One region of the Vulcanococcus sp. CPBay_Sum15L08_68 genome, then DNA from elsewhere that is predicted to be linked to it. Evidence: riboswitches for the same ligand, from Rfam matches in the RefSeq annotation. Region 1 holds a riboswitch; the other holds the start of a gene.
What was found. A riboswitch is a leader RNA that binds a small molecule or an ion and turns the genes downstream of it on or off. The one in region 1 is predicted to bind cobalamin.
Positions count from the first base shown of each region.

Region 2: it holds a riboswitch for cobalamin, as region 1 does, so the genes downstream of both, QZ189_RS09315 (HupE/UreJ family protein) here and QZ189_RS01650 (HupE/UreJ family protein) in region 1, are expected to answer to the same signal.

Region 1 covers NZ_JAFMFX010000005.1:3,536-7,891, reverse strand. Annotated here, with positions in the region: gene QZ189_RS01665 (lysylphosphatidylglycerol synthase domain-containing protein) at 1-563, shown strand, start outside; gene QZ189_RS01660 (Fur family transcriptional regulator) at 585-1,058, shown strand; gene QZ189_RS01655 (hypothetical protein) at 1,059-1,199, opposite strand; gene QZ189_RS01650 (HupE/UreJ family protein) at 1,265-1,840, opposite strand; cobalamin riboswitch at 1,873-2,015, opposite strand; gene QZ189_RS01645 (GTP-binding protein) at 2,016-3,167, opposite strand; gene QZ189_RS01640 (hypothetical protein) at 3,229-3,642, opposite strand; gene QZ189_RS01635 (metal ABC transporter substrate-binding protein) at 3,947-4,356, shown strand, end outside.
Region 2 covers NZ_JAFMFX010000063.1:388-4,743, forward strand. Annotated here, with positions in the region: partial or broken gene QZ189_RS09295 (dihydroxy-acid dehydratase) at 1-355, opposite strand, end outside; gene QZ189_RS09300 (hypothetical protein) at 398-694, opposite strand; gene upp (uracil phosphoribosyltransferase) at 720-1,391, opposite strand; gene QZ189_RS09310 (pentapeptide repeat-containing protein) at 1,447-1,983, shown strand; cobalamin riboswitch at 1,989-2,137, shown strand; gene QZ189_RS09315 (HupE/UreJ family protein) at 2,162-2,752, shown strand; gene cobW (cobalamin biosynthesis protein CobW) at 2,755-3,813, shown strand; gene QZ189_RS09325 (hypothetical protein) at 3,810-4,142, opposite strand; gene purS (phosphoribosylformylglycinamidine synthase subunit PurS) at 4,235-4,356, shown strand, end outside.

The DNA of each region.
Region 1 (4,356 bases):
CCCTGGGGACCGTCCTGCTGGATCCGCTCTTGATGGCGGTGGCGGCCTTGGCGCTGGTGGCCCTGGGGGGAGGGCTGGGGCTGTTGGGCCTGCTGCCTTTGCTGGCCCTGGTGCCGCGTTGGTTAAACCCTCTGCTGGAGGGTCTGGAGCGCCGCCGCGCCCAAGCCCTGGAGGTTGATCCCGCCGGCCTGACCCCAGGGAGCCTGCGCTTGCCGGGCTATCCCTGGCTGCCCCTGCTGGCGGAGTTGGTCTTTGTTCTCTGCCGCTTCGGAGGCTTCGCCTGCTGCGTTCAAGCCTTTGACCTGAGCGTTCAACTGAGCTGGTGGGGCTGGTTGTCCGGGTTCGCCCTGGCCTGGACGGCTGGGCTGGTGGTGCCTGCTGCCCCTGGGGGGCTGGGGGTGTTTGAGGCGGTGTTGGTGCTGCGCCTGGCGGTGTCGGTCCCCGAGGCCCCCCTGCTGGCGGTGGCCCTGAGCTACAGGCTCGTGGTCTCCCTGGCGGATTGTCTGATGGCCGCCGCTGCCCGCCGGGACCTGGCGGCACTTCGCAACAGTGGGTATTGTTGAGAAGTGCCCTGAGAGAGCGTCTTGCCCGCTGGTCCCGTCTCCCCGGTGCAGGCCGATGCCTTACGCAGCTCGCTGCATGACCGCGGACAGCGTCTGACGCCCCAGCGGCAACGGGTCTTGGCCCTGTTTGAGCGTCTGGGCGAGGGAAGTCATCTCAGTGCCGAGGAGGTGCATCAGCGCCTGCTGAAGGCGGAGGAGCGGGTCTCCCTGGCCACGGTGTATCGCACCTTGCGGCTACTGAGCTCGATGGAGCTGCTCTGCGAGTTGGAGCTGCCCGAAGGGGGACGGCGCTTTGAGCTGGCCAGTGATGAGGCGCACCGGGACCACCACCACTTGGTCTGTGCCCGCTGCGGACACACCGAGGAGTTTGAAAGTGAAGCGGTGCTTCAGGCCGGCGGTGAAGCAGCGGCTCTACACGGCTTTCAGCTGCTCAACTGCGTCTTGAACGTGCGGGCGCTTTGTCCCGCTTGTTCCCAGCAGGAGGACGAGGTTTGATCAGCGGCGGTTGACCCGGACCGGCACGAGCGACGGTTGCATCAAACCGCCGCCGCCGTTGTCATCGTCCGAGTCGGTGGCGAGCCAGAAAATCAGACCGACGAGCCCCAGAACCGTTGTGAGTGCAGTGAACTCGGCCATCCGGGGGATGCGGTTCGACACACCATAACGGCGTTTTTCGCTTCTGCTGTCGCGGATGCTGCAGCTCAGAGGGGTGCAATCGCCAGCAGGCCGCCCGCCAGAACCAGCAGCCCGGCCCCGAGGCTGGCCAGCTTGCGGTCAAACCGCTGACTCAGCCAGGCGCTGCCGCCCACCACCGCAGCGGAGCTCAGCAGGGCGCCAATCCACCAGAAGGAGCTGCCACTGGACTCCAGGCCATGGAGCATGGCGTGCAGGGCGACGGCCCCGCCAACGGCGAGGGCCAGGATCGAACGACCGCAGTGACCGCGCAGCACCAGAACAAGCACGGCAGCAACAGCCGAGATCGCCAGTGCTGCAAGCACTTCAGCCCCGGGCAGTTGCCCGCCAAAGCTGCCCACGATCGAACCCAGAAGCGCGCCAGCAACGGCAGTGGTCAGCAACGGGCGCCCGGCCTGGGCAACACAGAGACCGACGGTCACCAGCATCAGCAGGTGATCCAGTCCGAGCAGGGGGTGCAGGGCGCCACCCATGACGCCATGGTCGGCGCTGCCATGGGCACCGGCCGGGAGCATGGAGAGCAGGCTCAGTCCCAGTCCAGCTGCAGTGCTGGTCAGCAGCGATCGGGTCAGTTTCGAGTTCATGGCAGATCCGGTCCGCGCCGGTGCTGAGGTTTTTTTGGGGGGGTGAGGGCGGCGAGCGTTCTGACTGAGGAGCGGGCGCTCCCATCACAGCTGCGGGACAGTGCCGGAGTCACACCGGACTTTCCTCGTTGCCTTCCTGGGCTGGGTCCAGGAAACCGCTGCTCGGATTATCGCTTCAGGAGAAGCCCTTGCCGGCATCTTTGGCGACGCAGGCCTGAAGTTGCTTGCGGATCTTGGCGTGGTCGAGGTTTTTGCCGATCACGACCAATTGGTTTTTGCGGTCGCTGGGCTTGCTCCACTCGCTGTCGTCGATGGAGAAACGCTTGCCGGCCAGGTGGAAGACGTGGCGCTTGCTGCTCTCGTTGAACCAGAGGATTCCCTTGGCCCGGAAGACCCCCGCAGGCAGCTGGTTGTCGAGGAAGTTCTGAAACTTCCGCAGGGAAAAGGGCCCCTCGGCATTGAAGGAGAGGGACGTGAATCCCTCGATGGCGAGGTGATCCGCGTGGGAATGGTCGTGGGAGTGCCCGTGATCGTGACTGTGATCGTGTGAATGACCGTGGTCGTGCTCGCAGTGCCCGTGGTCGTGATCGCAGTTGCTGTGGTCGTGGTGGTCGTGGGAATGATCGTGGTCGTGCTCATGGACGCAGTGACCGTGGTCGTGGTCGCAGTCGTCGTGGTTTTGCTGCGCAGCCACCTTGTCGCTTTCGAAGAGGCCCACGCTGAGCAGCAGCGGCAGATTGACCTCCCCTTTGACCGAGCGCAGGATCCGCGCATCGGTTTTGATCTCCCGCAGCTTGTCTTCCACCGCAGTGAGGCGCTCCTCGCTCACGAGGTCGCACTTGTTCAGCAGAAGGATGTCCCCATAGACCACCTGGGCCCGGGCCACCTCCCCATCGAGGATCTCGTCGCTGAAGTTCTCAGCATCGACCAGGGTGATGATCGAGTCGAGCCGGGTCTGATCCCGTAGATCGCTGCCGAGGAAGGTCATGGCCACCGGCAGCGGGTCAGCCAGTCCAGTGGTCTCCACCACCAGATAGTCGACCGGATCTGGGCGATCGAGGATCCGGTAGACGGCGTCCAGCAGCTCTCCATTGATGGAGCAGCAGATGCAGCCATTGCTGAGTTCGACCATGTCCTCGCCGGTGGCGATGATCAGGTCGTTGTCGATGCCGATCTCTCCAAACTCGTTGACCAGCACAGCGGTTTTGACGCCCTGCTGGTTGCTGAGGATGTGGTTGAGCAGCGTGGTTTTTCCTGCGCCAAGGAAGCCCGTGAGGATGGTCACGGGAAGCCCGCTAGGGGCCTGTTCCATCAGGCTGCTGCTCATGGTGAAGGCGGCTTGCTGCGGCTGGGATCGATCCCCTCAGTCTGGGACGTGGCCTGCAGCTTTAGACGCTGCTCAAGCCACAGGCCTTCAGATAGGTCTGGTCGATGGTTTGGCTTTCGGCTGAGCTGGTGAGGTCCTTGTAGGTCTTGGCCGCGGCTTTGGCTCCAGCGCCATCGCCATCGGAGAGGGCATCGAGCATCGCGTTAATCACGCCGAGTTCCTGTTGCTCGAGCTTGAGGTAGGCCGCTTGGGCGCTTTTGCAGGGGCCATCCTTGAGATCGGCCTGAATGCTCTGCAGAGCGTCGGTGTAGCTCGTGGCGGTCGCCCGGGTCTGTTTGATCAGGGCCTCATGGTCGTGGTCATCTTCAGGATCAAAGCGATCGGGAGAGAGCTCGATCGCGGCCAGGAGATGGCCTTCCAGGGCTGTGATGGCTCCCTCGTTGTAGGCATAGACCTCTTTTTGTGGGCCGCTCATTGCCGTTGGGTCTGCGCTGGGCGATTGGCAGGCGGCGAGGGCGAGTAGGCCTGCAGCGATCCATGCGGTATGAGCACCAGAACGTTTGGGGAATCGCATCACTCAGGCAAAGACAGTCCCATCCACAGCCTGGTGATCGGATCGCGGCCTGGCAACGACCCATGCTGACATTGAGAGTGAGAACTGTTATCATTCCCTTGGTTGCTCGGTGGCTTTGGTTCGCTGTTCTGTGCTCTTGGGTGGCGGGCTCGTGGCGGCCGGCTTGACTGTGATGGGTGCTGGGTCGGCCGCCGCTACGCAGCCCGTGGTCGCGGTGAATGGGATTCTTTGCGACCTCGTCCGCACCGTGGCCGGTCCCACCGTTGCGGTGGCCTGTCTGGTCCCGGACGGCGCGGACCCCCATGACTACCGACTCAGTGCCCGGGATCGCGCATCCATCCAGTCGGCTTCGGTGGTCTTCCTGAATGGCTACCGGCTGAGTCCGGCGCTGGAGCGCCTTGGCCGGCTGAAGCGGACGGTGAAGGTGGCGGAAGTCGCCGTGCCGTCCAGTCCTGGTCGCGATCCGCATGTCTGGCACAACCCTCTTCAGGCTGCGGCGATGGCCAAGGTGGTCTCTCGGCAACTCAAGAGTGGTGTTGCTCCCTCGGCCCGGGGCTCTATTGATGCGCGCGTCGCGCGGGTTGATTCCGTCTTGACCCAATTAGACCGTTGGGC
Region 2 (4,356 bases), on a different contig from region 1:
CGCCGATGGCGAGCAGCGCATCCATGCTCTGACCGTTCACGGCTGTCTCGATTGAATCCGCGATCACCTCGCGGCTCACCAGGGAATACTTCATCCCTTCGGTGCCCATCGAGATGCCATCACTCACGGTGATGGTCCCGAACATCTGGGGCATGGCACCCGCCGCGTGAGCCGCATCCTCAGCCCGGCGGGCCAGATCGTTGAGGCCCAGGTTGCAGGGCGTGATCGTGCTGTAGCCGTTGGCGATGCCGATGATCGGTTTGTTGAAGTCAGCGTCTCCAAAACCGACAGCCCGCAACATGGCGCGGTTGGGGGAGCGCTGAATGCCCTGGGTGATCGCGGCGGAGCGAAGCATGGCTGCGGGGTTGTCTTCCCAGCAACCTACCGAGGAGCCCTGTCAGCTCTGGGGGCTCAGCCCCTCGAGCTGCCTGCGAACGTCTTCGATCGCTTGGTTGAGCTCTTGAACCTTGTCCTGGAGTTCAACCTCCCGGACCACCGGGCGGTCGCTGTTGGGGTCAAAGGCTTGATCGTCGTGATCGGCCAGCCGACTTAGGCGCAGGCTTCGCTGTTGCCGGGTGTTTTGCTGGCGCCGCTCAGCCTCGGAATAGAGCCACCAGGCAAAGCCAGCGGCACCGATCACAGCACCAACCAAGAGGGTGCTCAGAGAACCTGAACCGCCGTCTCGGTTGGACATCGCGTGGACCTGCTTTGAAGTTGCCTCAGCCTACGAAGCCTGACTGCGGCCTGCCATACAGACGGTCGCCAGCGTCACCTAAGCCAGGAACGATGCGCTGCTGATCGTCCAACTCGGCGTCGATACAGCCGGTGTAGATGGTCAGATCGCTGTAGCGCTCACCGAGGGTTTTCAACCCGGGACTGGCGGCAAGGGTTGAGATCACCCGCACCCGTTGGCCAGTCACCCCCTTGGTCTCCAGCTGTTCGAGCACGTTCAGGAGCGTTCCAGCAGTGGCCACCATGGGTTCAAAGACCAGCACCCCTGCATTGGCGGGGATGGTCTCCGGAAGACCGTTGAAGTAACAGCGGCAGCGACCGCTGGCCTCATCCCGTTGCAGGCCCATGTGGGCGACGGCAGCGCTAGGGATCACCGACTTGGCTCCGTCCCATAGCCCCAATCCAGCTCGGAGGATCGGCACAGCCAGTACCGGAATCGAACCGTCAACGATGGTCCCTTCCGTCTGGGCCAGTGGTGTCTGCACCTGCACCCGCTGGTAAGGAATCCAGTCCCGCATGGCCTCATAGGTCAACCATCGACCCAGTTCGGCCATGGCCGTTGCAAAGAGGGGCTGAGGGGTCTCTCGATCCCGCAACACGGTCAGCCAATGGCCAATGAGGGGATGGGGAGGGACCACCACCCGAAGGGTCTTGCTCATCGGTCGCGCTCCGGTATCCGCCTGCAATAACTTGAGCGCCCAAGTTAAAGCTGCAGTGCGGAACCTCGTTGCGCTCATTCAGTTGCTCGTGGCCCGCTCATTGAGCACCCTCGCCCTCGGCGTTGTTCTGCTGCTGGCCTCTGTTCTTCCAGTGGCCTCCCCGGCCTTGGCGATTACCGCCCCCGAACTACGTGGTCAGCGCAGCGCTCAGGACCTGCAACCGGACATGCACGGCCGAAACCTTCAGCAGCAGGAGTTTCTAAAGGCCTCCATGGAGGGGTTTGACCTCAGTGAGACCGACCTGCGCGGGGCCGTGTTCAACACCGCCAATCTGCAAAACGCCAACCTCTCGGCGGCTGATCTCGAGGATGCCGTGGCCTTCGCCACCCGCTTTGACAACGCTGACCTCAGCGGTGCGGTCTTTCGCAACGCGATGCTGATGAACAGCAAGTTCACCGGCGCGGTCATCGAAGGCACGGACTTCACCGACGCGGTTCTGGACCTTCCGCAGCAGAAGGCCCTTTGTGCCCGGGCCAGCGGCGTCAATCCACGTACGGGTGTCGATACCCGCGAAAGCCTGGCCTGTCGTTAATCAGCGCTTAGGCTCAGTGCTCCGGTTCTTCGGGGGATCAGCCCGAGGAGGAAACGGGGAAAGTCCGGTGTAATTCCGGCGCTGTCCCGCAGCTGTGAAGAGTCCTGTCCCCAGGGCTCCAGTCAGAACGCCCGCCGGTTCACTCCCATAAATCACCTGGCGCGGACCAGTCCTATTGATGTTCAAGCGTTTCGGGGCCCCTGCGCTCCTGCTGGCTTCCCTCTCTGCCGCGCCAGCTCTGGCCCATCACCCGATGGAGTCCATGGCGCTGGTTCCCTCACCGGTGAGTGGATTGATCAGTGGTCTGGCCCACCCGCTGCTGGGGCCTGACCATCTGCTCTTTCTGATTGCCCTGGCCCTGGTCGGCTTTCAACGCTCCATGCGTTGGACCATGGCGTTGCTGCTGGTGGGCCTCAGCGCCACGGCACTGGGTCTTTGGTTGCCCGGTCTGCCTGGTGCCGAGGCACTGGTCTCCCTCTCCCTGGTGGTCGAGGGCCTCGTGATCGTGGGCCGTCTTCCTGCCCTCAGCTTGATTCCCGCCTTCGCTCTGCACGGTTATGTGCTCAGCGCCTCGGTGATTGGCTGGGAGTCCACCCCCATTGCCTTCTACCTGCTGGGTTTGTTGCTCAGCCAAGGCGCTCTGTTGACCCTCTCCCTCGTTGGCCTGCGTCGCTTCAGCCAGGAGCTCCCGCTGAGCCAGAAACAGCTCCTCGCCGGTGTGATGGTCGGCATCGGCGCCGCCTTCACCTGGACCGCGCTCGTCGCCTGACCATGACTGTGGCACCCGCATCACGCCTCCCGGTCACGGTGGTGACCGGGTTTCTTGGCGCTGGTAAATCGACACTGTTGCGTCAGCTGCTGGTCTCCAGTGGCCTGCGGCTTGCCGTTCTGGTGAACGAGTTTGGTGAGGTGGGGATCGATGGCGATCTGATTCGCAGCTGCGGCTTTTGCCCTGAGGATGAGCTCGACGGACGGGTCGTTGAGCTGGCCAACGGTTGCCTCTGCTGCACCGTCCAGGACGAGTTTCTGCCGGTCATGCAGCAGTTGCTGCAGCGCGCTGACCAACTCGATGGAATCGTCGTCGAAACCAGTGGCCTCGCCCTGCCCGTGCCCCTGGTGCAGGCCTTCCGCTGGCCTGAGATTCGCACCAAGACCCGTGTGACGGGCGTGGTGACCGTTGTCGACGGTGAGGCATTGAGTGGCGGAAGTGTCGTTGCCGATCCCAGTGCCCTCGAGGCCCAACGACAGGCCGATCCAAGCCTGGATCACCTCAGTGACATCAACGCGCTCTTCGACGATCAGCTCGAGGCCGCCGATCTCGTGCTGATGAGCCGGGCGGATTGTTTAAGCGAGGAGGCCGTCGACCGTCTCCGCCGCCGCTTGAGCGACCAGGTCCGCAGCGGCGTGTCTGTTCTGCCCATGGCCCGCGGCGACGTCCCAGCGGCTCTGCTGATGGGACTCGATCGCCCCGAACACGACGACGATCATCACCACGACCACGACCACGACCACGATCACCATGACCACACCCACGTGGCGATGGAGTCGGTTGCCTTCCGGTGGCAGGGAGTGACCAACAAAGCCCAGCTCGAAGCCCTGTTGCCGGCTTGCATTACAGACCAAGGCCTGCTGCGTCTCAAGGGACGGGCTTGGCTGCCTGGTAAAACCCACCCGCTGCAGATTCAGGCGGTTGGCCCGCGTCTGGAGTGTTGGTTTGACAGCGGTTCGCGGCTGGAGCGCCCCAACGACGACGGTCTGGAGCTTGTCGCCCTGGGCCTGTCCCTCAAGGGTTCAGCCCTGAAGGATCAGTTGATCGCCGGTCTGGGCTAGTCCAGCGGCAAGGCTCCTTTGGCGCAGATGCCCCCCCAGCAGAGGGCCTGCTCAGATCTCCAGTGGGGCTGAACAAGCCGGGGCTCTCTTGCCGCCTCCTGAAGTTCGATCTGTCCCCGTCCGTCGTGGTGAAAGTCCAGTCGGCGCCCACCGACCTGGAGCCACCAGTGCTCCCCGAGCCGTTCAACGGTCAGCGTGCAGGGCTGCCAACGGGCCGATTCGAGCTGGCATTCGAGCGGAAGCGAAAAGGGTTCCTCCCCTTTGGCGACCTGGGTGGTGAGGAGTGCCCAGGCTGTCAGCAGCCCAGTCAGCAGCGGCAAGCGATCCACGGCGACCCCTTAGGACCCCCTCCAACCTGACCACAGCCGGGTCCAGCGTCAGCCGGCCTGCCAAGATTTAACAAACCCCACCTAGAGCTCAGGTGCCCGTCTTCTCTGCCCGTGTGTTGGTCTCCCTGAGGCCCTCCGTGCTCGATCCCGCTGGTGAAGCCACCCGAGCCGCTGCCTCACGCCTGGGTGTCGATGGCATCGGCAAATTGCGGAT